2 regions of the Conyzicola lurida genome follow, and region 1 is predicted to be linked to the other one. Evidence: predicted binding sites of a transcription regulator. Region 1 holds the regulator's gene; the other holds the start of a gene.
The links. Region 1 encodes HrcA, which represses chaperone genes, less so after heat shock. Its sites were predicted from a motif close to TTNGCACTCGNNNNNNNCGAGTGCNAA; they were not measured.
Positions count from the first base shown of each region.

Region 2: the regulator HrcA is predicted to act here: its motif matches at 5,112-5,138, upstream of groES (co-chaperone GroES).

Region 1 covers NZ_JACHMJ010000001.1:1,815,676-1,829,936, forward strand. Annotated here, with positions in the region: gene ybeY (rRNA maturation RNase YbeY) at 1-219, opposite strand, end outside; gene HD599_RS08725 (PhoH family protein) at 223-1,188, opposite strand; gene HD599_RS08730 (histidine triad nucleotide-binding protein) at 1,286-1,639, opposite strand; gene HD599_RS08735 (16S rRNA (uracil(1498)-N(3))-methyltransferase) at 1,664-2,392, opposite strand; gene dnaJ (molecular chaperone DnaJ) at 2,398-3,516, opposite strand; gene hrcA (heat-inducible transcriptional repressor HrcA) at 3,566-4,597, opposite strand; gene HD599_RS08750 (magnetosome magnetite crystal formation protein family) at 4,763-5,152, shown strand; gene HD599_RS08755 (DUF4870 domain-containing protein) at 5,225-5,608, shown strand; gene hemW (radical SAM family heme chaperone HemW) at 5,624-6,847, opposite strand; gene HD599_RS08765 (nitroreductase family deazaflavin-dependent oxidoreductase) at 6,860-7,351, opposite strand; gene HD599_RS18330 (DUF1990 family protein) at 7,380-8,033, opposite strand; gene lepA (translation elongation factor 4) at 8,042-9,889, opposite strand; gene HD599_RS08780 (DUF4190 domain-containing protein) at 9,950-10,240, opposite strand; gene HD599_RS08785 (TIGR01777 family oxidoreductase) at 10,300-11,229, opposite strand; gene HD599_RS08790 (pyridoxal phosphate-dependent aminotransferase) at 11,226-12,383, opposite strand; gene HD599_RS08795 (alpha/beta fold hydrolase) at 12,409-13,146, shown strand; gene rpsT (30S ribosomal protein S20) at 13,321-13,581, shown strand; gene holA (DNA polymerase III subunit delta) at 14,025-14,261, opposite strand, start outside.
Region 2 covers NZ_JACHMJ010000001.1:173,009-187,269, reverse strand. Annotated here, with positions in the region: gene HD599_RS01010 (ATP-binding cassette domain-containing protein) at 1-609, shown strand, start outside; gene HD599_RS01005 (ATP-binding cassette domain-containing protein) at 606-1,343, shown strand; gene HD599_RS01000 (hypothetical protein) at 1,391-2,212, shown strand; gene HD599_RS00995 (ABC transporter substrate-binding protein) at 2,285-3,487, opposite strand; gene rarD (EamA family transporter RarD) at 3,703-4,647, opposite strand; gene groES (co-chaperone GroES) at 4,733-5,029, opposite strand; gene HD599_RS00980 (class I SAM-dependent methyltransferase) at 5,182-6,357, shown strand; gene HD599_RS00975 (DUF4190 domain-containing protein) at 6,354-6,833, opposite strand; gene HD599_RS00970 (DUF4190 domain-containing protein) at 6,887-7,237, opposite strand; gene tsaD (tRNA (adenosine(37)-N6)-threonylcarbamoyltransferase complex transferase subunit TsaD) at 7,305-8,357, opposite strand; gene rimI (ribosomal protein S18-alanine N-acetyltransferase) at 8,354-8,845, opposite strand; gene tsaB (tRNA (adenosine(37)-N6)-threonylcarbamoyltransferase complex dimerization subunit type 1 TsaB) at 8,845-9,462, opposite strand; gene tsaE (tRNA (adenosine(37)-N6)-threonylcarbamoyltransferase complex ATPase subunit type 1 TsaE) at 9,640-10,080, opposite strand; gene alr (alanine racemase) at 10,110-11,207, opposite strand; gene HD599_RS00940 (holo-ACP synthase) at 11,204-11,575, opposite strand; gene glmS (glutamine--fructose-6-phosphate transaminase (isomerizing)) at 11,595-13,445, opposite strand; gene HD599_RS00930 (glycosyltransferase) at 13,545-14,261, opposite strand, start outside.

The DNA of each region.
Region 1 (14,261 bases):
GGGGCGCAGCTCGTCCATCGGGAAGCTGAGCACGTCGGTGGGGCCCGGTTCGTCCATCCACTGCACGTGCAGCTGCTCCATGGCGGCCTCGTCCACGAGGATGATCGACAGTTCGGCGTCGCGGTGCACGTGCAGCTCGTCGAGCGCGTACGTGACGAGACGCTGCAGCACGGTTTCGTCGACGGCGATCGTCGACTCGTTGTTCACTTCGATAGACATGGCTCAGCGCTTTCGGTTCTGGCGTTCGTAGTCCGAGCGCTGGCGCTCGGCGTCGAACTTGGTATAGGCGTCGACGATCTGGCCGACGAGGTTGTGGCGCACGACGTCGGCGCTCGTGAGCTGGGCGAACACGATGTCGTCCATGTCGTCGAGCACGTGCGTGACGAGCTGCAGGCCGCTCGCGCCCATCGGCAGGTCGACCTGGGTGATGTCGCCCGTGACGACCATCTTCGAGCCGAAGCCGAGGCGGGTGAGGAACATCTTCATCTGCTCGGGCGTGGTGTTCTGCGCCTCGTCGAGGATGATGAACGCGTTGTTGAGCGTGCGGCCGCGCATGTAGGCGAGCGGTGCCACCTCGATGGTGCCGGCGGCCAGCAGCTTCGGGACCAGTTCCGGGTCCATCATCTCGTTGAGCGCGTCGTAGAGCGGGCGGAGGTAGGGGTCGATCTTGTCGTTGAGGCTGCCCGGCAGGAAGCCGAGCCGCTCCCCCGCCTCGACCGCGGGACGGGTCAGGATGATGCGCTCGACCTCTTTGCGCTGGAGCGCCTGCACGGCCTTGGCCATCGCGAGGTACGTCTTGCCGGTTCCCGCCGGGCCGATGCCGAACACGATGGTGTTCTGGTCGATCGCGCTGACGTACTCTTTCTGGCCGCTCGTCTTGGGCCGCACGGTCGTGCCGCGGCTGGAGACGATCGGTTCGCTGAGCAGGGTGGACGGGCTGCCCGTCTTCTCGCGCAGAATACGGGCGGACTGGGTGACCTCTGTGTCGCCGAGATCGACGCCGTTGCGAATCATCTGGATGAGCTCCTCGACCAGCAGGAGTGCTGGGTGCAGTTGATCGGAACTGTCCTCGACGTCGGGGTCGACGGACAGGGTGATGCGGTTGCCGCGGACGTGCACGCTGACGAGCGGGAACTGGCGCTCGATGGTGTGCAGAAGCCGGTCCTGCGGTCCGAGGAGCCGCACCATGGCGACCCCGTCGACCTCGAGATCGACCCGGTGGAACGTGGGTTCCGGGACGGTGCTGGCGTTGATCGGCCTGTCGCTGCTCATCGGCCTGTTACTGCTAGTCGGCAAGGGTTCCTTCCGGGAGTTGCCCGCCCAGCACGTGTGCGTGGACGTGGAATACGGTCTGGCCGGCGCTTTCGCCGGTGTTGAAGACGAGTCGGTACTCGCCGTCGGAGCGTTCGGCGGCGAGCTGGTCGGCAACCGCCACCATCTCGGCGAGGAGTGCCGGGTCCGCCTTCGCGAGTTCGCCGACGGAGCGGTACTCGCCCGTCTTCGGGATCACGAGCAGGTGCACGGGCGCCTGCGGGGCGATGTCGGTGATCGCGAACACGGATTCGCTCTCGTAGACGATGTCCGCGGGAATCTCGCGCGCGAGGATTCGGCTGAAGATCGACGGCTCGGAAGTAGACATAGCCACCAGCTTAATCGCTGGCGGTCACCACCGGCCGAGTTTCGCGTTCAGCACAGCGATCGCCGCCGGGCCCGCGGTGGAGGTGCGCAGCACGGTGTCGCCGAGGCGCACCAGGGTGGCCCCCGCCGCGGTGAGCGCCTCGAGTTCGTGCGGCGCGATGCCGCCCTCCGGCCCGACGACGAGCACGATGTCGCGGTCGTCGGGTTCGAGCGCGCTCAGGGCGAGCTCCGCCGTCGGCTCGAGCACGAGCATCCGCACCTCGGACGACAGCCGCACGAGCTGGTTCGTGCTGACCAGGTCGAGCACGTCGGGCAGCCAGGCACGGATCGACTGCTTGGTCGCCTCGCGCACGATCGCGGTCCAGCGGTCGTGGCCCTTGGCGACCTTCGCACCCTCCCAGCGGGAGATCGACCGGGCGGCCGTCCACGGGATGACGCCGTCGATGCCCAGCTCGGTGGCCGCCTGCACCGCGAGCTCGTCGCGGTCGCCCTTGGCCAGTGCCTGGGCGAGGAAGATCGCCGGCTCGGTGCGGGGCACGTCGGTGACCTCGACGGCCTCGATCGTGAGGTCGGTGTGCTCGGCGGTGACCACGGTGCCGGTCACGACGAGCCCGCGGCCGTTGCCGATCGACACCGTCTCGCCGACCGCGAGACGGCTGACGGTGACCGCGTGCCGCGCTTCCGCACCCTCGACCGACACCCGTGACCCGACCTCGGCGGTCGAGACGAGCTCGTTCAGGTAGAAGTGCGCCATGGGTGTCAGACGTTCAGGAAGCGGTCGCGCAGCTTGGCGAACAGTCCCTGCTGGAACGACGCGAGGTGCGGCGCCTTGGCCTTGTGGCTGCCGGCGAACTGGCGGATGAGCTCCTGCTCCTTGCCGTTGAGCTTCGTCGGCGTCACGACCTGCACGCCGATCTTGAGGTCGCCACGGCCGCCGCCGCGGAGCTTGCTGACTCCGCGGTCTTTGATCGTGAGGATGTCGGCGCTCTGCGTTCCCGGCTTGAGGTCGAGCTCGAGCTCGCCGTCGAGGGCGTCGACGCGGACGCGGGTGCCGAGCACGGCATCCGCCATGCTCACCTCGAGGGTGGCCATCAGGTCGTCGCCGTTGCGGCTGTAGACCTCGTGGTGCTTGACCTTGATCTCGAGGTACAGGTCGCCGTTGGCCCCGCCGGCGGGACCGACCTCACCCTGGTTCGGCAGCTGCAGGCGCAGTCCGGTGTCGACTCCCGCGGGGATGTCGACGGTCATCTTGCGCGTGGCGCGCACGCGGCCCTGGCCGGCGCAGGTGGGGCACGGGTTCGGGATGACGGTGCCGTAGCCGCGGCAGGTGCCACAGGGGCTCGACGTCATGATGTTGCCGAGCAGGCTGCGGACGGCGCGCTGGATCTGGCCGGACCCGTGGCAGATATCGCAGACGACGGCGCGGGTTCCGGGGGCGCAGCAGCTGCCCTCGCAGGTGTCGCAGAGGATCGCGGTGTTCACCTCGAGGTCGCGCTTGGTGCCGAAGATGACCTCGTCGAGGTCGACCTCCACGCGCAGGAGGGCGTCGCCGCCGCGTTCCTTGCGCGACCGGGGTGCCGCTCCGCTTCCGCCGCCGCCGGGGGCTCCGCCGCCGAAGAAGGTCTCGAAGATGTCGCTGAATCCGCCGAAACCCTGGGCGCCGCCGAACTGGCCGCTGCCCTGGTTGTCGTATTCCTGCCGCTGGCGCGCGTCGCTCAGCACGTCGTAGGCGTGCGTGACCTGCTTGAACCGGTCGGACGCGCTCGGCTCGGGGTTCACGTCGGGGTGGAACTCTCGGGCCAGCTTGCGGTAGGCCTTCTTGATCTCTTCGGGAGACGCCGACTTGTCGACGCCGAGTACTTCATAGTGGTCAGCCACAGTTACTTGTCAATCCTCACGCTGGTGGTGGTCACGGCGGTGTCGATGGTCATCGGTCTCCATCGTCGCCGAGCAGTCTGGTCAGGTAGCGGGCGACTGCTCGCACCGCTGCCATGTTGTTGGAATAGTCCATGCGGGTCGGGCCGAGCACGCCTAGCCGGGCGAGTGCGCCACCCGAGGACGTGTAGCCGCTCGAAAGCACCGAGGTCTCGCCGAGTCCGAACTCGGCGTTCTCGCGCCCGATGGTGACGGCGACGCCGTGGTGGTCGCCGTCGACCTCGCCGAAGAGCTTGAGCAGGGTGACCTGTTCTTCGATCGCCTCGAGCACCGGGAAGATGCTGCCGTTGAAGTCCTCTTCCGTGCGCACGAGGTTCGCGGTGCCGGCCATCACCAGTCGTTCCTGGCGACGCTCGGTGGCCTGTTCGACGATCGAGGCGGCGATCTGCGTGACGAGGTCGCGGCGGTCGGCGGGATAGCTCGCGCCGATGTGGGCGAGCGAGCCGGCGACCTCGGCGAGAGCGAGTCCGCCGAGGCGCGCGTTGAGGGTGCTGCGGAGCTCGGCGAGGAAGAGTTCGTCGATGTCTCCGGCGGTGTCGACGAGGCGTTGCTCGACCCGGCCGGTGTCGGTGATGAACACGGTCATCAGGCGGCGCGGAGCGAGAGGCACGATCTCGACGTGACGGACGCGCGATCGGGAGAGAGTGGGGTACTGCACGAGGGCGACCTGGTGGGTGAGCTGCGAGAGCAGGCGCACGGTGCGCGACAGCACGTCGTCGAGGTCGACCGATTGGCCGAGGAAGGTCTCGATGGCCTGACGCTGCGCCGAGCTGAGCGGTCTCAGGTCGGCCAACTGGTCGACGAAGACGCGGTAGCCCTTATCGGTCGGGACGCGGCCGGAGGAGGTGTGCGGTGCGACGATGAGCTCTTCTTCTTCGAGCAGGGCCATGTCGTTGCGGATGGTCGCCGCGGAGACCCCGAAGGAGTGCCGTTCGACGATCGACTTCGACCCCACCGGCTCACGGGAGGCCACGTAGTCCTGCACGATGACACGGAGGACCTCGAGACTGCGATCCGACACCATGTCGCACCCTCCCTTCGCCCGTTGGCACTCGAACTGCCTGACTGCCAATTGTACCGCGCTGCGCCGAGTGGGAGGGATTGCACGCACCGGACGGAGGCAGTACCGTGTGGAAGCACTTCGAGACCACCCCCGAACGGGGGTCAGGCGAAAGGCACACCCCCCGCAGTGACAGACTCCGTATCCTCCCGCGCCCGCGCGCTCCGCGACGACCGCGCGTGGGCGAGCCTCGCCCATCTCGGCGGTGTGCTCGGCCCGATTCCGGCCCTGATCGTCTTCGTCGTCACCCGGCAGCGCGCGGGGGTGGCGCGGAAGGAATCGAAGGAAGCCCTCAACTGGCAGATCACCGCGGCGATCGGATACGTCTCGCTGCTGGTCGTCGCGGGCGTGCTGTCGCTGGCGATGTCGCTCGTGTCGCTGGGTCCGGCCGCGTCGCTCACCCTGGTGCTCCCCGCCGCGCTGTACGCGCTGAACGTCGTGCTCTCGCTCACCGCGAGCTCGCGGGTCAACGCGGGCGGGGAGTACCGCTATCCGGTGTCGGTGCGCTTCCTGCGCTGACGTCCTCGACGAAAAGTCAGCGCTGCGAAAATAATCGCGACAATCACTGAGCTTCCCTGCTTTAATGAGCGCATGACAGACGCGCCCCCGCCCTCAGACAACTATCAGCCGACCACGCCGCAGCCGCTCAGCCCGAGCGACGAGCGACTGTGGGCCACCCTCATCCACGTGGGAGGGATCTTGTTCTACTTCGTCCCGGCCCTCGTCGGGTACCTCGTCCTCAAGGACCGCGGCCCCTTCATCCGGGCGCACACCCTCACCGCGCTCAACTTCCAGCTCTCGATGTTGATCTACTGGGTGGCAGCGACCGTGCTCGCCGCCATCACCCTCGGCATCCTGTCGATCCTCTACCTGGCGATCTTCGTCGTCGTCGTGGTTTTCAGCATCATCGCCGCCGTCGCCGCCAACAAGGGCGAGACCTACAAGTACCCGCTGACGATCCAGTTCATCAAGTAGCACCCGCTCCCGCGTTTACTCCAGCAGGCGTCGTACGACGGCGTCGGCCAGCAGCCGCCCTCGCAGGGTCAGTTCCACTGATCCGCGCAGGGCGGCTGCCGCGTTAACGAGTTCGTCGGCGATCAGGCCGGCGACGGCGGTGCGGCCCGACGGCTCAAGTTCGTCGATGCGCAGGCCCTCACGGATGCGGGTGAGCAGCAGCACGCGCTCCACTCGTCGCGTCTCGGCGTCGAGCGTCTCACGCCCGGCCGCGGGCGAGAGGCCCGCGAGGATGCGGTCGGCGTACGCCGACGGGTGCTTCACGTTCCACCAGCGCACTCCCCCGACATGGCTGTGCGAACCGGGGCCGATGCCCCACCAGTCGTGGCCCTGCCAGTACGACAGGTTGTGCCGCGAGCGGTGGGCGGAGTCGCGCGACCAGTTGCTCACCTCGTACCAGTCGTACCCGGCAGCGGCGAGCTTGGCGTCGAGCAGCTCGTACATGTCGGCCTGCAGGTCGTCGTCGGGCCGCGCCACCTCGCCGCGGCGGATCTGCCGGGCGAGCTTCGTGCCGTCCTCGATGATGAGCGCGTAGGCGGAGATGTGGTCGGGATTCTCGGCGAGCACCGCGTCGATCGAGGCTTCCCAGTCGAGGAGCGACTCCCCCGGCGTGCCGTAGATGAGATCGAGGCTGACCTGCAGTCCGGCCTCTCGCGCCCAGGCGACGACGAGCGGGATACGCTTCGGGTCGTGGGTGCGCTCGAGGGTCGCGAGCACGTGCGGCACGGCCGACTGCATGCCGAACGAGACACGGGTGAAGCCGGCTGCCTTCAGCGCGAACAGATAGTCGCGGTCGACGGAGTCGGGGTTGGCCTCGGTGGTGACCTCGGCGCCGGGCTCGAGACCCCAGCCGTCGATGACCGAGGCGAGCATGGCGGCCAGGTCGGTGACCGGCAGCAGCGTGGGGGTTCCCCCGCCGAAGAAGACGGTCGAGACGCGGCGCTCGGGCAGCCCCGATTCGCGCAGCACCCGCCCGGCGAGGGCGACCTCTTCGATCGCCTGGCCCGCGTAGTCGCTGCGCTTGGCACCGCGCAGCTCTTCCGACGTGTAGGTGTTGAAGTCGCAGTACCCGCAGCGCACCCGGCAGAACGGCACGTGCACGTAGATCCCCAGGTGACGGCTCGCCGCGGCATCCATCACGGAAGACGGCAGGAGGCCGTCGGCGGGTGCCGGGTCGGCGAGGGGAAGGGCGCTGGGCATTGTCTGATTCTCTCAGACCGGCCCGGGTGCCGCCTGACGTCGGTCGAGGGCGAAGATCCGGATGTCGCGGCGAGCCGTCTTCTCGTAGTCGCGGTATCGCGGCCACTGCCGCTCGAGCACCGGCCAGACGTCCTCGGCCTGCCGCGGGTCGAGCAGCGTGGCCCGCACCGGCACCGTCTCGCGCCGGTAGTGCACCTCGGCGAGCGGGTTCGCGATGAGGTTCGCGGTCCACGCGGGGTGCCGCGGCAGCCCGAAGTTGCTGCCGGCGACGTACCAGCCGCCGTCCGGGCGGGGGAAGCACATGAGCGGGGTCTCGCGCCGCAGCCCGGTCTTCGCCCCGGTCGTGAACAGCGTGAGCGACGGGATCATCGGGGCGCTGAGCTTGAGCCGCCCGCCCGAGACGCGGAACAGGAACCGGTCGAACGGGGTGATCAGCGGGCGCAGCACGTGCCGCACGGGGCTGCGCATGAGGGCGGCGGTGACGGCGCGGATGCTGCGGTGCATGCCCCGAGTGTGGCAGGCGGGGCGGGTGCTACTCGAGCGGCCCGCCGAGGGCACGCAGGTAGCGGCGCGTGTAGAACCACTGCGTGGCCCGCAGCACGGGCGCGACCAGCCACCAGTACCAGGCGGCGGGACGGGAGAACGCGCGGATGACCATCCAGACGGCGCCGTCCTCGGTCTGCTCGACGAGGAACGCCTCTTCGCCGTCTTCGGGGTGACCGGGCAGGGTGCCGTAGGCGAAGCCGCGGCGGCTCGGCTCGTCGACGACGTAGACGACGCGGGCCGGCGCCTTCACCCAGACCGGCCAGAACCGGATCGAGAGCAGAACGGTGTCGCCCGGGGCGATGAGCGCGGTGCCGTCGGGGGCGAAGACCGTCTCGCCGGTCGCCGAGGTGTGCGAGGGCACGACCGGCTCCCCCGCGGCGTCGAACGTGACAGGCGTGTAGGTCAGTTCGCTGACGTAGTCGGGCGTGTGCCCGGTCTCGACGCGGAACCCGCTGTTCTTCTGCACCACCCAGCTGAGCACCGCGGCGGAGGCCCAGGCGAACCGCTCGTCGCCGTGCCCGATGCGGGCGCGGCGCTCGATCGGCCGGTATCCGGCGGGCGGGTACTGCAGCAGGTCGGGTGCCTGGGTGGCTCCCACGGCGCCGTAGCTGACCGGGCGGGCCCAGAGGTCGGCGTTCACGCCGGTCCTTACTTCTTCTTCGCTTCCGTGTCGCCCGTGAGCGCGGCGACGAACGCCTCTTGGGGAACCTCGACGCGGCCGACCATCTTCATGCGCTTCTTGCCCTCCTTCTGCTTCTCGAGGAGCTTGCGCTTGCGGGTGATGTCACCGCCGTAGCACTTGGCGAGCACGTCCTTGCGGATCGCGCTGATGGACTCGCGGGCGATGATGCGCGCGCCGATCGCGGCCTGGATCGGCACCTCGAACTGCTGACGCGGGATGAGCTTCTTGAGGCGCTCGGTCATCAGAACGCCGTAGGCGTAGGCCTTGTCGCGGTGCACGATGGCGCTGAACGCGTCGACGGCCTCGCCCTGCAGCAGGATGTCGACCTTGACGAGGTCTGCGTCCTGCTCGCCGATGGGCTCGTAGTCGAGGCTCGCGTAGCCGGCGGTCTTGCTCTTCAGCTGGTCGAAGAAGTCGAAGACGATCTCGCCGAGGGGCATCGTGTAGTGCAGTTCGACGCGGTCTTCGCCGACGTACTCCATGCCCTGCATCGTGCCGCGGCGGCCCTGGCAGAGTTCCATGACCGTGCCGACGTAGTCCTTGGGCAGCAGGATCGACGCCTTGACGATCGGTTCGCTCACCGACGCGATCTTTCCGCCGGGGAACTCGCTCGGGTTGGTCACGGTGACGGTCTTCTTGTCGTCGGTCGTGACCTCGTAGATGACGGATGGCGCGGTGGCGATGAGATCGATACCGAACTCGCGTTCCAGACGCTCCGTGATGATCTCGAGGTGCAGCAGGCCGAGGAATCCGCAGCGGAAACCGAAGCCGAGGGCCACGGAGGTCTCGGGCTCGTAGACGAGCGCGGCGTCGGAGAGCTTGAGCTTGTCGAGCGCCTCGCGCAGGAGCGGGTAGTCGGAACCGTCGATCGGGTAGAGGCCCGAGAACACCATCGGGATCGGCTCGGAGTAGCCCTTGAGGGCGATCTCGGCCGGCTTCGCGTGGCTCGTGACGGTGTCGCCGACCTTGGAGAGGCGCACGTCCTTGACGCCGGTGATGAGGTAGCCCACCTCGCCGACGCCGAGGCCCTTGGTCGGAGTCGGCTCGGGAGCGCTGACGCCGATCTCGAGCACCTCGTGGGCGCTCTTGGTGCTCATCATCATGATCTTCTCGCGCGGGTTGATCTTCCCGTCGATCATCCGCACGTACGTGATCACGCCGCGGTACGCGTCGTAGACCGAGTCGAAGATCATCGCGCGGGCCGGTGCGTCCGCGTCCCCGACGGGTGCGGGGATCAGGCGGGTCGCGGCATCCAGCAGTTCGGGCACTCCCACGCCCGTCTTGCCCGAGACGAGCAGGATGTCTTCGGGCTTGCAGCCGATGAGGCCGACGATCTCCTTGATGTACTTCTCGGGGTCGGCCGCGGGGAGGTCGATCTTGTTGAGCACGGGGATGATCGTGAGGTCGTTCTCGAGGGCGAGGTAGAGGTTCGCGAGCGTCTGCGCCTCGATGCCCTGCGCGGCGTCGACGAGGAGGATCGCGCCCTCGCAGGCGGCGAGCGAGCGCGATACCTCGTAGGTGAAGTCGACGTGCCCGGGGGTGTCGATCATGTTGAGCGCGTAGGTCTGGCCGTCGAGCTCCCACGGCATACGCACGGCCTGGCTCTTGATCGTGATTCCGCGCTCGCGCTCGATGTCCATGCGGTCGAGGTACTGGGCGCGCATGTCGCGGTCGCTCACCACACCGGTGATCTGGAGCATGCGGTCGGCAAGGGTCGACTTGCCGTGGTCGATGTGGGCGATGATGCAGAAGTTGCGGATGAACGCCGGATCGGTGGAGGAAGGCTCGAGGGCCGTGAGTGCGCGGGGAGACATTTGTGCCTATTCTCCCACGAGTCGCGCGCGGGGCGCGCGCTGACCGTCGTCAGCGCGGTGTCAGAAGAGTCCGACGAGCAGCCACGGTCCGGCGAACACGATGCCGACCACGGCCGTGACGAACCAGCCGAACGCCATCACGGCGCCGAGTACGATGCCCCAGACCGCGAAGGCGTGGCCCTCGGGTTCGCGGCGGTAGGCGAGGACACCGACCACGATCGCGGCGATCGGGACGAGGAAGGTGAGCCCGAGCAGCACCGAGGCGATGCCGAGGATCAGGGCGACCACGCTGAGGTTGCGGGTCGCGGCGGGAGCGGTGGGAACCGCTGTGGTGGGAAGCGTCTGGGTCATGGTCCAAGGCTAGAAGCGACGAATCCCCGGTTCCATCGGGGTAACCCCCGGTTTGTGGCTCAGGGTACCCGCGGGGCCTCTGCCGCCGTGCCGGTGATGGCGCGCACGGCACCCTCGAGCTCGGGGTGCTCGAACTCGAAGCCCTCGGCCTCCAGCGTCGTCGGCAGCACCCATCGGCTCTTGAGCAGCAGCTCGGTCTCGGTGTGGATCGCGAACGAGCCGAGCTCGAGCATCCACCGGGTGAGCGGGAGCCCGAACGGCACGCCGAGCACGCGTCGCAGCGTGCCCATGAGTTCGCGGTTCGTGACCGGCCGCGGGGCCGCCACGTTGACGGGGCCGTCGATCGCGGCATCCGTCTGGATGAACCGGATCGCACGGTAGACGTCGTCGATGTGGACCCAGGAGAACATCTGGCGGGCGCCCGCTGTCTTGCCGCCGACGTGCGGCCCGCCGAGACCGATTCGGGTGAGGGAGAGCAGCGGTGACAGGGCGGACCCGTCGCCGAGCACGATCGCCATGCGCAGCGCGACCTGACGCACACCGTCGCGGGAGTGGGCGAAGAACTCGCGCTCCCAGGCGGTGGCGACGTTGACCGAGAAGCCGTTGCCGATCTGGCCGTCGGCGTCGGTCATCGGGCGGTCGTCGGCGTGCCGGTAGATCGTGGCGGTGCTGGAGTTGAGCCAGAGCGCGGGCGGGTTCGGCACGGTCTCGACGGCGCGGCCGAGCTCGCCCGTGGTGAGCAGGCGCGAGCTGAAGATCGCCGCGCGGTTCTTGTCGCTGTACCGCGTGTTCACGCTCTTGCCGGCGAGGTTGAGCAGCAGGTCGGCGCCGTCGATCGCCGCCTCGAGTGCGGCGGTATCGCCCCAGACGACGTCGGCGCCGCTGCGGCCGACCGTGACGACGGTGTCGCCGTCCTCCCGGAAGCGGCGGGCGAAGTACCGCCCCATAAACCCGCTCGCGCCGGCGATGACGATGCGCTGGCCGCTCACACTCCTGCCGGGATCCGCGAGAGGCCGGCGATGAGGTTCTCCTCGGAGTTGGCGAGGCAGACGCGGATCCAGCCCTCGCCGGAGCGTCCGAACGCACTGCCCGGGGCGACGGCCACGCGCTGCTCGAGCAGGAGGGTCTCGGCCCAGGCCGCGACATCCCCCGCACTGGCATGGCTCACGTCGATCCAGAGGTAGAAGGCCCCTGTCGGGGGCAGATAGCGGATGCCGCGGCTGTCGAGATACCCGGTGGCGGCGACCAGATTGGCCCGGTAGTGGGCCTTGGCGGCGGCGACGTGCTCGTGGTCTCCGGTGATCGCGGCGACGGCGGCGTACTGTGCCGGGCTGTTGACGCAGCTGATGGTCGCCTCCTGCACGGTGCGCATCGTGGCGGCGAGCCCGGGCGGCGTGACGAGGTAGCCGACCCGGATGCCGGTCATCGCGTAGGTCTTGGAGAGGGAGAAGGCGGAGAACACCCGACTGCGCTCGCCGTTTTCGGCGGTCTCGAGGCTGGCGATGCTCACGTGCTTCTCGCCGTAGGTGAAGTACTCGTAGACCTCGTCGCTGATGATCCAGAGGTCGTGGCGGCGGGCGAAGTCGAGCAGCTCCCGCAGCACCTCTTCGGGGAAGATCGCGCCCAGCGGGTTGGACGGCGAATTGACGATGAGTACGCGGGTGCGGTCGGTGACGAGGCGTTCGAGCTCGGCGATGTCGGGCAGGAACCCGCGTTCGGGCAGCAGCGAATAGGGCACGGGGTGGGCGTCGAGCATGCGCACGCCCATGGTGAAGGTCGTGTAGCCGGGATCGGGGATGAGCGCTTCGTCGCCGGCCGCGAGCGTCAGCGTCATGGCCTGGTAGAGCGCCTGCGTCGCGCCGACCGTCACCCAGACTCGTTCGACGTCGACGTGCACGCCGTTCTCGCGGGCCAGTTTGTCGACGATCGCGGCGCGCAACGGGGCGATGCCGCCGTTCGGCGTGTAGTCGGTCTCGTCGGCGTCCCAGGCGCGCTTGGCTGCCTCGGCGATGTGCGGGGCGACCGGCACGTCGGGTTCGCCGATCACGAGGGAGATGACGTCGTCGAGCTTCGTCGAGATCTCGAAGATGTGGCGGATGCCGGATCCGGGGACCGACTCGATGTGCTGGGCAAGATGCGGCATACCCTCAGGCTATTACGCTGAGGCCATGCCCGGTTCCGCCCCGATCTCGACAGTGGTGCTCGTCCACGGGCTGCGCACGTCGTCGTCGATGTGGCGGCACCAGGTCCTCGCCCTCTCCGCGCTGGGCTACACGGTGATCACGCCCGACCTGCCCGGGCACGGGTCGCGCATGCACGAGCGATTCACTCTCGCGGGCGGCGTCGAGACGATCGACCGCGCCGTGGCTGCGGCCCCCGGGCCGGTGTTCCTCTGCGGATTCTCGCTCGGCGGCTATCTCGCCGCGCACTGGGCTGCAGCGGAACCCCGCGACGTGACCGGCATCCTCGCGGCGAGCTGCGGCACCCAGCCGTCGCGCGTCATCCTCGATGCCTGGCGGGTCGGGGCGGCGGCGATCCACCTGCTGCCCGACCGCGGGCTCGGGCTCAATAACGCCGTCGTGCGCGCCGTCATCCGCGACCCGGAATACGCCGACGATGTCATCGCCGGCGGCGTCGCCCTCGAGGTCATGCAGGACGTGCTGCGCGAACTCCGAGGCATCAGGATGGCGCACTCGCTGTCGCGCATCGAGCAGCCGATCTGGCTGGTGAACGGCACTCTCGACCACATCCGGCTGCAGGAGCGCAGCTTCCTCGCCGCCACCCGACACGGCACGCTCGTGCGGATCCCGGGCGCGAGCCACATGGTGAGCGTCGCCCGGCCTGTCGAATTCACCCGGGTGCTGGTCGACGCGATAAACTCGTCCCGCCCGGCCGACGGTCTCTGATTGCCGGAACGGGCTGGCAACTGGTAATGTTGCCTGTTGGCTTCCGTGCAACCCTCTATTGCATATTCGCGGCCGGGAAATTCTTTTCCTCGGCCGCTTCGCGCGACGCGTCTCGCCAGACGGTCGTGCAGTGATTCTTACAAACGTCAGCTCTACAACAAGAAGGTAAATTCAGTGGCAAACATCAAGTCGCAGATCAAGCGCATCGGAACCAACAAGAAGTCGCAGGACCGCAACAAGGCCGTCAAGAGCGAGGTCAAGACCGCTATCCGCTCCGTGCGCGCAGCGATCACCGCGGGCGACAAGGAACTCGCCGTCGCGACCCTGCTCGTCGCAGCCAAGAAGCTCGACAAGGCAGCCAGCAAGGGCGTCATCCACAAGAACCAGGCCGCCAACAAGAAGTCGGCGATCGCCAAGCAGGTTGCAGCGCTCTAAGCGTTACCACTCTTCGAAAGCCCCTCCCGCTCCGGCGGGAGGGGCTTTTCGCATGCCGAGGCGGATCGAGCCCGTCGAAATCGCTCCCGCCGGCGGATCGAGCCTGTCGAAATCCTGTTTCGCTGGGCGCACCTCGCCCGCTCAACAGGACGAAACGCCCGGTTCGCGCGCTCGACAGGACGCATCGGCGCTTTCGGCAGGACGCGTCCTGTCGTTCGTGTGTGCCGGGGCGGATGACGCTGGGTGCGACAGGGTTTCGACGGCTCAAACCCGCGGTCGCGATTCGGGCAGATCGCGCCTGTCGAAGTCTCTGGTCGGCGAAGGGTTTCGACAGGCTCGACCAGCGGGGCGGCATCGTCCCGAGCCGCGAAGGGTTTCGACAGACTCAACCCGCTCGGACAGCCCGACCCGCGAGGGGTTTCGACAGGCTCGACCCGCTCGGGCTAGCGGGCGCCGCGGCCCGCGACGATGCCGACCATGCGCTCGAGGGCGTAGACGGGGTCGCGGCCGCCGCCCTTGATCTGGGCGTCGGTGTCGGCGAGGAGCTCGATCGAGCGGCCGAGACCGTCGTCGCTCCAGCCCTGGAGGTCTTTGCGGGCGCGGTTCACCTGCCACGGGGCGAGCGAGAACTGCTGCGCGAGCTGCGCGTCGCTGCCCCGCACGTTGTAGAGCTTCGCCAT
Region 2 (14,261 bases), 1.6 Mb from region 1:
GAGAACATGCGTCTCGGCGCCGGACGCCAGGGCGGGGAGAACCTGTTCAAGGCGATCTTCCGTCCGCTCTGGCGCGGCCGCGAAGACGAGATCACCGTCAAGGCGATGGACCTGCTCGCGCGCTTCAAGCTCGACGCCAAGGCCGACGACCACGCGTCGTCGCTCTCCGGCGGACAGCGCAAGCTGCTCGAAATGGCGCGCGCTCTCATGAGCGAGCCCGAACTGGTCATGCTCGACGAGCCAATGGCCGGCGTCAACCCGGCGCTCACCCAGTCGCTGCTGCACCACATCCTCGACCTCAAGACCCAGGGCATGACGGTTCTGTTCGTCGAGCACGACATGCACATGGTCAACGAGATCGCCGACTGGGTGGTCGTGATGGCCGAGGGCCGCATCGTCGCCGAGGGCCCGCCCTCGACCGTGATGACCGACCCCGCCGTGATCGACGCCTACCTCGGCGCCCACCACGACGTCGACCTCGGCACCCTCACGGGACAGCAGGAGATCGCCGAGACGATGGACTCCGACCTGGTCAAGCACGAGATCGAGCACGAAATCGAAGAAGATGGCACCGCAGCGGCGCCGACAACCAAGAAGGCGACGAAGTGACCGAGACAGTACTGCGCACCACGGACCTCGTCGCCGGCTACATCCCCGGCGTCGACATCCTCAACGGCTGCAGCATCTTCGTCGAGAAGGGCGAACTCGTCGGCATCATCGGCCCGAACGGCGCCGGCAAGTCGACGCTGCTGAAGGCGATCTTCGGCCAGGTCAACATCCGCAGCGGCAACATCGAGCTGAACGGCGGCGACATCACCGGCCTCAAGGCCGACAAGCTCGTGTCGCGCGGTGTCGGCATGGTTCCGCAGAACAACAACGTCTTCCCGAGCCTCACCATCGAGGAGAACCTCGAGATGGGCTCGTACCAGAAGCCGAAGATGTTCAAGGAACGCCTCGGCTTCGTGACCGACCTGTTCCCCGAGCTCGGCAAGCGCCTCAAGCAGCGCGCGGGTGCCCTCTCGGGCGGCGAGCGCCAGATGGTCGCCATGTCGCGGGCGCTCATGATGGACCCGACGGTGCTGCTGCTCGACGAGCCGAGCGCCGGCCTCTCCCCCGTGCGCCAGGACGAGACGTTCATCAACATCTCGATCATCAACAAGGCGGGCGTCTCCGTCCTCATCGTGGAGCAGAACGCACGCCGCGCCCTGCAGATCTGCGACCGCGGCTACGTTCTCGACCAAGGCCGCGACGCCTACTCGGGATCCGGCCGCGAACTGATGAACGACCCCAAGGTCATCGAGCTCTACCTCGGGACCCTGGCGGCCGATCAGGAGAAGAAGTAGCCACGCGCACCCGTTCGATCGGAAAGGCCTGCCTCGGTGTCATCGCCGTGGCAGGCCTTTCTGCGTGCGGCCCCTCCGCGGCTCCGCCGCCCGACAGCGTGCCCCTGCCCGACGGCGTCACCGTCGGCATCAAGCAGTACCGGCTCGACTACGCGCCGCGCGCGCTCGAGATCTCGATCACGAACGACTCCGACGACCCCGTCACGGTGACCGAGGCGGCGTTCGTCTCGCCGCTGTTCGGCGACGACGGCACCGTGTGGGACCGAGACGTGGACATCCCGGTCGGCTCCACGCGCGACCTGCGGGTGCTGCTCGGCACGCCCGTCTGCGACGCGGACGGCACGGTCGCCGACCCCGAGGTCGTCTTCCAATTCAGAACGGCGGATGGCGCGGGCGAGGCCACCGCGAACCCCGCCGACGTGTTCGGCACCGTCGCCAAGGTGACGGCGGAGGACTGCATCGTCGAACACACGGCCGCGGTCGCCGAGATCGGCGTGAGCGGCCCGCTGCGGGTGGAACAGCGCGCGGGGCGGCCGGTGGCGCTCCTCGACCTCGTGGCGACGCCCACGGGCGCGGAGGGGGTCGCGACGGTGTCATCGGTGGGACGCACGACGCTGATCGCCCCGGAGGGCTCCGGCGACTCGTGGCCGTTGGGGTGGCGGCTCGACGCGGCATCCGGCCCGCTCTCGACCACACTCGCGATCGTGCCGAGTAACTGCAACCCGCACATCCTGGCGGAGGACAAGCGCGGCACCTACCTGCCGCTCGCCGTGACGCTCGACGACGGCACCGCAGGAATCGTGCCGGTCGACGTCGGTGCCGAGGTGCGCGCGCAGATCTACGCGTACTTCGCCGACTACTGCTGGTAGCCGGGGGTGACTTCGCGGGCACAGAAAAAGGCCCCGGTCTCGCGACCGGGGCCTTTCTCGTGTGACTAGTGGTTACAGCTTGCCGTAGACCTGGTCGATGCCCTCGGAGACGTTTCCAGTGGAGTACTGGAAGATCGAGACGTAAGCCTCGGTCGGGTCGCCGTTGTCGTCGAACGTGATCGGGCCGGAGACACCGTTGTAGTCGATGTCAGCCGAAGCGTCGTCGGCCAGCAGTGCGGCACAGTCGGCGAAGGTGGTGCACTCGGTGCCACCCTCGGAGACGTCCTTCAGGTTGTCGCGGATCGTCGCACCGTCGGTGGCTCCACCGGCGATCGCGGCGAGAGCCGAGAGAACCGTTGCGTCGTAGGCCTCAGCCGCGTAGCTGAAGACCTCGAGCTCGGGGTCGCCCTGCTCGGTGACCAGGTCCTGCAGACGGGTCTGGAAGTCTTCGGGGGCGAGAACACCGGGGTTGGTGAACTGCGCGCCGGCGATGTCGACGTTGGTGTCGGCCTCTCCGATGATTCCGTAGTTTCCGTCAGTGCCGTAGAGCGTCGAGAAGTCGAAGCCCTGGCCGGCGAGCTGCTCGGCGATCGTGGTGATCTCGTTGAACGAGATGACGACGAGAGCGTCGGGGCTGGTCGCGAGGAGTGCCTGGATGGCCGAGGTGAAGTCGGTTGCCGACGGCTCGAAGATCTGCTCGCCGACGATGCTTGCGCCACCGTCTTCGAGGCTGAGCTTCAGGTTGTCGTAGAGGCCGATGCCGTAGGCGTCGTTCATGTAGAGAACGGCGACGTCGGTCTTGCCGTCTTCGAGGATCTTGTTACCGAGGATCTTGCCCTGCAGCACGTCCGAAGGCGCGGTGCGGAAGTAGTATCCGTCGTCCGGGTAGTCGGTGAAGTCGGGCGAGGTGTTCGCCGGCGAGATCTGGACGATACCGGCCTGGGTGACCTGGTCGATGAAGGTCTTCGAGACACCCGACGATGCAGCACCGATGATGACGGACACGTTGTCGGCGATGAGCGCCGTGGCCGACTGGGTTGCGATGTCGGTCGTGGTGTCGCCGGAGTCCTTGTGCTCGACAGAGACCTCGATGCCAGCGTCGGCGTCGTTGATCTCCTTGATGGCGAGGTCGACACCCGCGAACTCGGGCGGGCCGAGCTGTGCGAGGCTACCGGTCTGCGGCAGGATCGATCCGAACTTGAGGGTGAGGTCTTCGGCCGAGCCGCTGTCGGCGTCGGGGGTCGAAGCACAGCCGCTGAGAACCAGCGCGCTCACGCCGAGGAGGGTAATGCCGCTAATCGCAGCCTTGACCGACTTCGGGCGAGTGGCCGAGTTGGCCCGGGAGAATGCACCCATGTTGCTCCTTGGTGAAGTGAAATGTGATTGAGGTTGAATGCGCGCAGCGGTGCTGTGTGCGTGCTGTAAAGCTATTAGGCCAACCGCACCGGCACAATACATGGGTGTTACAGCCATGTAACACGGCCCGATCGTTATATTCCGTTACCTGAACCCGCTACGGATTTCGTTGCCCGTGACGCACGAAACATGTCGATCGTGAGAAGCACGAGGGCAATCCAGACGAGACCGAAACCGAACCAGCGCGCGGCGGGCATGGCCTCGCCGAGCACGAAGACGCCGATCAGGAACTGCAGGATGGGCGTCAGGTACTGCGTGAGCCCGAGGTAGGCGAGCGGCAGGCGCCGGGCGGCGGCCGCGAAGAACAGCAGGGGGATGGCGGTGACCACACCCGCGAGCAACATGGCGAGGGTGTGGCCGGTGCCCGCGGTACCGGTGACGAGGCTTCCGCTCGCGGCCAGCACCACTAGCACGATGGAGGCGGGCACGGCCAGCCAGGCGGTCTCGATCGTGAGCCCGCTGAGCGCGTCGACCCGGCCGCCCACCTGCTTCTTGACCAGGCCGTAGAAGCCGAACGAGAAGGCGAGGAGGAGCGCGATCCACGGGAACTGTCCGTAGTTGACGGCCAGTACGAGCACGGCGACAGCGCTCACGCCGATAGCGACCCACTGCAGCGGACGCAGTCTCTCGCGCAGCACGAAGACGCCGAGCAGCACGGTGACGATGGGGTTGGTGAAGTAGCCCAGCGCCGCTTCGACCACGTGGCCGGAGAGCGTCGCGTAGATGAAGGTGAGCCAGTTGACCACGATCAGCAGGCCGGCTCCGCCGAGCATCAGCGTCGCCCGTCGATCGCGCACCAGCGCGACGAGGGGCGGCCAGCCGCGCGTCACGGTGATGAGCAAGATGCAGAAGACCAGCGACAGCACGATGCGCCACGCGACGATCTCGAACGCCGATGCGGGACGCAGCAGGATGAAGAAGAGGGGTAGCACGCCCCAGAGGGCGTAGGCGGCGACGCCGAAGGCCAGACCGCGTCCGAACCCTCCGCTCGTGGACGACGGAGCGGGGGCGGTTGGCACCCGTTCAGCCTATCCGCGGTTTTAACGACGAAACGCCCGATGGCCTGAGCCACCGGGCGTTCCGGAGTGAAGCTGGTGTCGCTGCTTAGCGGACGACGACCGCGAGCACGTCGCGAGCGGAGAGCACGAGGAGGTCTTCTCCGCCGTACTTCACCTCGGTTCCGCCGTACTTGGAGTAGATGACCTTGTCGCCGACGGCGATGTCGAGGGGGATGCGGTTGCCGTTGTCGTCGATGCGGCCGGGGCCGACGGCGACAACTTCGCCCTCCTGGGGCTTTTCCTTGGCGGTGTCAGGAATGACGAGCCCGGAGGCGGTCGTCGTTTCTGCCTCGACCTGCTTGATCACGATGCGATCCTCGAGCGGCTTGATGGAGACCGACACAGTTGACCTCTTCTTTCTAACTCACGAAAACTTTGGTTGGCACTTCCCGTACGAGAGTGCCAGACCAACTATACGTCGGATATTGGCACTCGATCAATCCGAGTGCCAACGGCCCGCGTCATCCCGCCCTCGTCGTAGGCGAGAATGAGGGGATGGAGGCCACCGAGTTACGCGAGCTGTTGTCCACCGAGGGTCTCCGGCTGCTGGATTCGCTCCCACCGTTCGACCAGGCGGCGGATGTCGTCAAATCTGTCGCCGCGCTGCGGAAGGCCGGGCACTCCCCCGCGCTCGTGGCGGCGGTGCTCAGCCAGTCGAAGTTGCGCTCGCGGGCGACCGCGAAGTTCGGCCCGTTCGCCGACCGCATGCTGTTCACCGAGGCCGGTCTCGAGCAGGCGACACGCCTGCGGGTCGCGGCGATGCACGCCGGGCGGTTCCGCGACGCGGGGCTCTCGCGCATCGTCGACCTCGGTTGCGGCATCGGCGCCGACGCGCTCGCCATGGCCGCGATCGACCTGCGCGTCACCGGCGTCGAGCGCGACGAGGTGACTGCCGCGATCGCCGCGTACAACCTCGCGCCCTTCGAGCAGGCGGGCATCGAGCACGCGTCCGCCGAAGACGTGGACCTCGCCGACTACGACGGCGTCTACCTGGACCCGGCCCGCCGCGACGGCGTGCGCCGCCTGAAAGACCCCGCGGACTGGTCGCCCTCCCTCGACTTCGCGTTCGGCATCGGCTCGCGGCTGCCGACGGGCGTCAAGCTCGGCCCCGGGGTCGACCGCGACCTCATCCCGGCGGGCGCCGAGGCGCAGTGGATCTCGGTCGACCGCGACGTCGTGGAGCTCGGCGTCTGGTTCGGCGCGGTCGCCCGTCCCGGCGTCGGCCGCGCCGCCCTGGTGATCGGCGAGCACGGCACCGCCGAACTCACCGCCGCGGCCGACAGCCCCGACGTCGAGCTCGGTCCGCTCGGCGAGTACCTCTACGAGCCCGACGGCGCCGTGATCCGCGCCCGGCTCATCGGCGATCTCGCCCGGTCGATCGACGCGCGCATGATCAGCGACCAGATCGCCTACCTCAGCAGCGACACCAAGGTCGAGACGCCGTTCGCGGTCGGCTTCCGCATCACCGAGACGCTGCCGCTCGACGAACGCGCGATCAAGAAGCGGCTGCAGACCCTCGGCATCGGCACACTCGAGATCAAGAAGCGCGGCGTCGACATCGACCCGGCCGCGTTCCGATCGAAGCTGTCGCTCAAGGGCAACGGAAAAGCCACCCTCTTCCTCACTCGCGTGGAGGGGAAGAGAGTGGCTCTCGTGGCAGAACGGATCTAGCTGTTGTACGAGTACTCGCTGTAGCCGGTGCTGCCCGCGTTGATGCCGGCGATGATCACGATGACGATGATGATCGTCACGACCAGGCCGAGCGCGATACCGATGTAGCCGGTGATCAGGCCGGTGAGCCAGAACGGCTTGCCGGCGACGGTCTGGCGCTTCTGGGCGAGGTGTCCCGTGACGACCGCGGCGATCGAGATCAGCAGGCCGAATCCGCCGGAGAGCAGACCGACGATGCCGAGGATCATCGAGGTGATCGACAGGCCCTTGGGCTCGACCGGGCCGGTGGGCGCGTAGGGGTTGGCGTTGCCGGCCGGCGCGTACGCGGGCGGGGCGGTGGGGTACGCGGGTGCCGCGTAGGGGTCGGGGCGCACCTCGCCGGCGGGCGGCGCGACGGGCGCGGACTCGGGCGGCGTGACGGGTGCTGGGGGCACCGGCGGCACGGCTGGCGTCGACTGGTCTTCTGAGTTAGTCATGTTGTGCTCCTCACAGGTCGGGGCAAGTCTACCGAGGGACGCGCGAAATCGCCCTAGCGGTACCGGTAGAAGTCGTCGAAATCTCGCATTTCACCGCTCGTGGCGAAGAGGATCCAGAGCGCTATCCAGATGCCCAGCACGATCAGGTTGAGCAGAATTCCGACGTACCCCGTGATCAGGCCCGTGAGCCAGAAGCCCTTCGCCTCCGGCTCTTTGCGCTGGCCGATGTGCCCGAGCACGACGCCCGCGACCGAGAACAGGAAGCCGCCGCCGACTACCCCGGCGAGAACTCCGAGGATGCCGGAGATCATCGACAGGATCGACAGGATCGGCGATTTGCCGGCCGGGTACGTCGTCGGATTCGCCGCGAAGGATTGCGGGACGGGTTCGATGGGATCGGCCATTGCAGGCTCCTCAGGTCACGATTCGACGGATGGCAGCCATGCTCCCACCAGTGTGGGACGCCGTCAATCAGGCCTGGATGACCGTGGCGGGAAGAGTAGAGTCCGCGCCGAATCCGAGAGTGGATGGCGCGTGCCCGGCCATGATCAGTTGCGAACCGAGCGCCGCGATCATCGCGCCGTTGTCGGTGCAGAGGGAGAGCGGCGGGATGCGCAGCTCGATGCCCGCGGCGGCGCAACGCTCCGCGGCCAGTTCGCGCACGCGGGCGTTGGCGACGACCCCGCCGCCGAGCAGCAGGCGCGGGATGCCGTAGTCGACGCAGGCCGCGACGGCCTTGGTGAGCAGGATGTCTGCCACCGCCTCACGGAAGCTCGCCGCGACATCCGCGATCGGCACTTCGACACCCGAGTCACGGGTCTGTTCGACCCACCGGGCGACCGCCGTCTTGAGGCCGGAGAAGGAGAAGTCGTAGCGGTGCTTCTCCATGTCCTTCTGGTGGCTGAGCCCGCGGGGGAACCGGATCGCCTTGGGGTCGCCGCCGACGGCCACGCGGTCGATCTGCGGGCCGCCCGGGTACGGCAGGCCGAGCAGGCGCGCGACCTTGTCGAAGGCCTCGCCCGCGGCGTCGTCGATGGTCTCGCCGAGCAGTTCGACGTCGGAGACGAGGTCGCGCACGAGCAGCAGCGAGGTGTGGCCGCCCGAGACGAGGAGGGCGATGGTGGGGTATTCGAGCGGGGCGTCGTCGTCGAGCACGTCTGCGCCGACGTGGCCGACGAGGTGGTTGACCGCGTAGAGCGGCTTGTCGAGCGAGAGGGCGAGCGCTTTGGCCGCGCCGACGCCGACCATCAGCGCGCCGGAGAGCCCGGGACCGCTGGTGACCGCGATGGCGTCGAGGTCGTCGAGCGTGACGTCGGCCTCGGCGAGCGCCGCTTTCAGCGCGGGGACGAGCGCCTCCAGGTGGGCACGGGCGGCGACCTCGGGCACGACTCCCCCGTAGCGGGCGTGCTCGTCCATCGACGAGGAGATCACGTTGGCGAGCAGGGTCGAGCCGCGCACGATGCCGATGCCGGTCTCGTCGCAGCTGGTCTCGATGCCGAGGACGAGCGGCTCTGCGGCGGTCACGCGCCCACCGCCGGCGAGGTCTTGGGTGCGGGCACCTCGAGGCGCATCACGAGTCCGTCCACGTTGTCTGGCTGGTAGTACCCCTTGCGCACCGCGATCCCTTCGAAGCCGAGCGAGTCGTAGAGCGCCTGCGCGCCCGGGTTGTCCACGCGCACCTCGAGGAAGATCTCGCGCGCCCCGCGGTCGCGCGCCTCGTCGATGAGCGAGAGCACAAGCGTGCGGGCGAGTCCCTGGCGGCGGGCGCTCTCGACGACGGCGACGGACTGGATGTCGGCCTGCGACGCGCCGCGCGGCGCGAGCAGCCCCGCGTACGCCACGATGTCCTGCGGCTCCGAGTGCTCGAACGCGACGAGGTAGACGCCGTGCGTGCTCGACAGTTCAGACCCCATCGACTCGACCGACCAGGCGTCGGTCGGGAAGACGGCGTGCTCGATCGCCATGATCGCGTCGAGGTCGTCGACCGTCGCGCGCCGTAGCTGCCAGACCATCAGCTGACCCGCTTCGGGCCGGCGCTCATGGTCACGTCGGGCGAGCGCAGGTAGAGGGCCTCGTCGCCCGCGAACGGCCGCTTGTGCAGGTACAGGCCTTCGGCCAACAGACCGATGGATGCCGCGGAGACCACGCTCGCGTCGAGCCGCTCGTACGCGGCGAAGTCGGGTACCACGCCCTCGAGCTCCGCCGGCTTGCACAGCGCCGGTCCGCTCACCCGCACGGGGAGCCCCTCGGCGTCGGTGCCGCTGTACGTGCTCCAGTAGACCTCGCGGCGGCGGGCGTCGGTCACCACGAGCGTGGGCACGACGAGCCCGAAGGCGATGGCGTCGTGGCTCACCACGGGCACGACCGGCTTGCCCGCGCCGAACGCGAACGCGCGCGCGGCGGCGATGCCCACGCGGAGTCCCGTGAAGGGGCCGGGCCCCATGCCGACGGCGACACCGGACAGGGCGGTTACCGCGACCCCCGACTCGTCGAGGCACTCGCGGATGAGGCTGCCGACGATCTCGGCGTGGCCGCGGGGGTCGGGCGAGACGCGCTCCGCCAGGACCCCAGCGTCGCGGTCGACGAGGGCGACACTCGTTCCGGCGGAGGTATCGATTGCGAGCAGCACCCTGTCAGCTTAATCGCGGGTGCCGCACCCCGCTGCCGACCGCGCTGGGTGTACGACGCTGAGCGTCGTCGCGGGCGCGGAGGTTTGTCGCGGGCGCGCTGTGGTTTGTCTCGGGCGCGCGGGCACGAACGGGCGCGTGCGCCACAAAACTCAGCGCCACGGCGGGGAGCGGGGGCGCTACCGCTCGAGCCAGGCCAGGTCTGCCCAGCGCGCGCCGTGGCCGGTCACGGTGATCTCGCGTGCCTCGACCCCGTCGTCGGTCACGGTGCCGCCGACGGGCCGCACGATGTCGAGCTGCAGCCACTCGTCGGTGATGCCGTCGAGGAGGCCCTCGCCCCACTCCACCACGACGACGGATGCCGCGAAGTCGATGTCCAGGTCGTCGAGCTCGATCGCGCTCGACAGCCGGTACGCGTCGACGTGCACGAGCGGGGCACCGTCGACCCGCGGGTGGGTGCGCGCGAGCACGAAGGTCGGGCTGGTGACGGCGCCGCGCACCCCGAGCGCCTCGCCGAGGCCGCGGGTGAGCGTGGTCTTGCCCGCCCCGAGCTCGCCGTTGAGCGTGACCAGGTCGCCGGCGCGCAACTGCCCCGCGATCGTCGCACCCAGCTCGGCCATCTGCTCGGGCGTCTCGATGCGCAGCGAGATCACGAGTACTCCCGCACGACCCGGTTGCCGATGCGGGTCACCACCTCGTAGTTGATCGTGCCGGCGGCGTCCGCCCAGTCGGTGGCGCTCGGCGCACCCGTCGCCGGGTCGCCGAAGAGCACGGCGCGGTCGCCGACCGCGACCGGGGTGTCGCCCACGTCGACCACGAACTGGTCCATGGCGACGCGGCCGCTGAGCGAGAAGCGCTGCCCGTTGATCGAGACGGGTCCCGCGCCGGACGCGTGCCGCGGAATACCGTCGGCGTACCCGATCGGCACGAGCGCGAGCGTAGTCTCGCGCGCGGTGACGTAGTCGTGGCCGTACGAGACGCCGCTGCCGACCGGCACGCGCTTGACCGAGATGATCTCGGCGCTGAGGCTCATCGCGGGGGTGAGGCCGAGGTCGGCGCTGGTCGCATCGTCGAACGGCGAGAGCCCGTAGGCGCCCACCCCGACGCGCACGAGGGAGAAGCGCGACTCCGGCACGCGCAACGCGGCGGCGGTCGCGGCCAGGTGCACGACCTCGGGCTCGAGCCCGGCGGCGCGGGCCTCGTCGAGCAGCGCGGTGAAGCGCGCGACCTGCGCCGCGTCGGCCGCCTCGCCCGCGTTGGCGAGGTGGCTGAAGAACCCGCGCACCTGCAGGCGCCCGGCACGCTCGTGGCGCACCGCTGCCTCGAACAGTTCGGCGCACTCGGCGGGGTTCGCCCCGTTGCGGCCGAGACCGCTGTCGACCTTGAGGTGCACGACCGAGACCCCGGATGCCGCGGCGATCCGTTCCAGCTGGTCGAGGTTGTTCACGCCGAGCTCGATGCCGGCGGAGGTCGCGGCGTCGAAGTCGGCCCCGCTGCCGTGCAACCACGACAGCACGGGCGCGTCGATGCCGGCGGCGCGCAGCGCGAGCGCCTCCTCGATCTCGACGACGCCGAGCGAGACGGCTCCCCCGGCGAGCGCCGCGCGGGCGGACTCGACGGCGCCGTGGCCGTAGCCGTTCGCCTTGACCACGACCATCACGTCGGTGCCGTCGACCGCGGCGCGGATGGTCTCGACGTTCCGGCTGATCGCGCCCAGGTCGATGCGTGCCTCGCGCAGCGCGGTCACTGTACGGCCTCCGCGATCACGTAGGCGACGGCGATGCCCCCGTCGTGGCTCATCGACAGGTGGATGGCCCCGATTCCCTTGCGGGCGGCGATGCGGGACGCGGCATCCGTCAATTGCAGGGAGGGATTGCCGTGGGAATTCGAGACGACCTGCATGTGGTGCCAGCGCACTCCGGTGGACTCGCCGAGCGCTTTGATGAGCGCCTCTTTCGCGGCGAAGCGTCCGGCGAGGGAGCGCAGCGGCAGAATGCGGTCGCCGTCGGTCAGCTCGACGTCGGCGAAGAGGCGGCTCTTGAGCGCCGGCGTGCGGCTGAGAGCTCGTTCGAACCGCGCGAGATCGACCACGTCAACGCCGATGCCGACGATCACGTGGGTGTCCCGGTACGCATTACTCGACCGTAACGGACTTCGCCAGGTTGCGCGGCTGGTCGACGTCGAGGCCCTTGGCCGCGGCGAGTTCCATGCCGAAGATGTGCAGCGGCACGACGGCGAGCAGCGGTTCGAACAGCGAGCCGGCGAGCGGGATCGGGATGACCTCGTCGGCGAACGGCAGCACGGCGGCGTCGCCCTTCTCGGCGATCGCGATGACGCGCGCACCGCGGGCACGGATCTCCTGGATGTTGGAGACGACCTTGGGGTGCAGCGAGTTCGGGTCGCGCGGGCTCGGCACGATGACGAAGACGACCTGGCCGGGCTCGATCAACGCGATCGGGCCGTGCTTGAGCTCGCCGGCGGCGAAGCCTTCCGCGTGGATGTAAGCGAGCTCCTTGAGCTTGAGCGCACCCTCGAGGGCGACGGGGAACCCGACGTTGCGGCCGAGGAAGAGCACCGACTGGGTGTCGGTCATCCAGTGCGCGAGCTGGCCGATGGACTGCGAGGCGACGAGCACCTCGTCGATCTTCTCGGGGATGGCGAGCAGTTCGGCGGCGTTCTCGGCGATCTGCTCGGCACTCAGCGTGCCGCGGGCCTCGCCGATGCGCAGGCCGAGCAGGTAGAGCGCGGTGATCTGGGCGACGAAGGCCTTGGTCGAGGCGACCGCGACCTCGGGACCGGCGTGCGTGTAGAGCACGGCGTGCGAGTCGCGCGGGATCGTGGCGCCCTGGGTGTTGCAGATGGAGAGCGTCTTGGCACCCTGTTCGAGCGCGTGGCGCACGGCGAGGAGGGTGTCCATGGTCTCGCCGCTCTGGCTGATCGACACGACGAGCGTGCGCTCGGTGAGGATCGGGTCGCGGTAGCGGAACTCGTGGGCGAGCTCGACGTCGACGGGGATGCGCGACCACTTCTCGATGGCGTACTTGCCGAGCATGCCCGCGTAGGCCGCGGTGCCGCAGGCGACGATGACGATGCGGTCGATGTTCTCGAGCGTCCCCTCGCCGAGCGAGTCGAGCTCGGGCAGGCGCACCTTGTGGTCGACGAGGCGGCCGAGCAGCGTCTTCGCGACGGCCTCGGGCTCCTCGCTGATCTCCTTGGCCATGAAGCTGGACCAGCCGCCCTTTTCCGCGGCGGAGGCGTCCCATTGGATGTCGAACTCTTCGGTCTCGACCGGGTTGCCGTCGAAGTCGGTGACGACCACGGAGTCGGTGCGCAGCGTGACGATCTGGTCCTGCCCGATCGCGACGGCCCGACGGGTGAACTCGACGAAGGCGGCGACGTCGGAGCCGAGGAAGTTCTCGCCGTCGCCGAGGCCGATGACGAGGGGCGAGTTGCGGCGTGCGCCGACGACGACGCCGGGCTGGTCCTCGTGCATGACGAGCAGGGTGAAGGCGCCGTGCAGCTTCGCGACGACGAGGCGCAGTGCCTCGGTCAGGTCGCCGGTCTCCTGGTAGGCATGGCCGACCAGGATGGCGGCGACCTCGGAGTCGGTATCGCTCGTGAAGGTCTCGCCCTTGGCGAGCAGGCCCTCTTTGAGCTCGTAGAAGTTCTCGATGATGCCGTTGTGGATCAGCGCGAGCTTGCCGTTGTCGCCCAGCTGCGGGTGCGCGTTACGGTCGGTCGGTCCGCCGTGCGTGGCCCAGCGGGTGTGGCCGATACCGGTCGCGCCGTTGGCGAGCGGGGTGGTCTCGAGGTCGTCGACGAGCATCTGCAGCTTGCCGCTGCGCTTGCGCGTGCCGATGTGGCCTTCCGGGTCGATGATCGCGACACCAGCGGAGTCGTAACCCCGGTACTCGAGCCGCTTCAAGCCGCCGAGAAGAACTTCGAGCGACTTGTTGTCGCCGACATAACCCACGATTCCGCACATGAGCCAAGATTTTACGGCACTGACCCGGGAAAAATGTGCGCGTGCGCGGCCACGTACCCCGTTTATCCGCTACGAACCGTATCGGCTTGGTAACGGGTGTCAGGGTGAAACTTTTTCGTTCGCACCGGCCGCGGCGACCACGACCGCCTCCAGCCCCGGCAATCCGGACGATGCGTCGATCTCGGCCCCGATCCGGGCGCTCGCCTCGCGGTAGCGGGACGAGCCGAGCACGGTCCGCACGGCGTCGCGCACGGCAGCCGCGGTCGGACGGTTCGTGCGCAGATTGATACCGACGCCGCTCCACGCCACCCGCGCGGTGACCTCCACCTTGTCCTCGGTCTGGCCGGCGACGACGAGCGGCACCCCGTGCCGCATCGCCGCGTGTACCCCGCCGTATCCTCCGTTGCTGACGTAGACGTCGGTGAGCGGCAGCAGCGCGTCGTACGGCAGGTATTCCGCGGCCCGCACGTTGGCCGGCAGAGCACCCAGCGTCGAGACCGGCCGTCCGCCGGTGCTGACCACCACGAGCACGTCGTCGTCGGCGAGACCGGCGACGGCGGGGGCGATCAGTTCGGCGTAGTCGGCGTTGGCGACCGTGCCCTGGGTCACGTGCACCACGGCGCGGCTCCCGTCGAGATCGCCCCACCATTCAGGCAGAGGGGCGTCGGATGTCGCGGAGCGCGAAACCGGACCGACGAAGTGGACGCGGTCGGGGAGGTCGCTGCGCGGGTACTCGAACCCCGGCACGGAGAACTGCACGACGGCGTCGGCGAGGGCCGCGGCATCCATAAAAAAGGCATCGAGACGGGCGCCCGT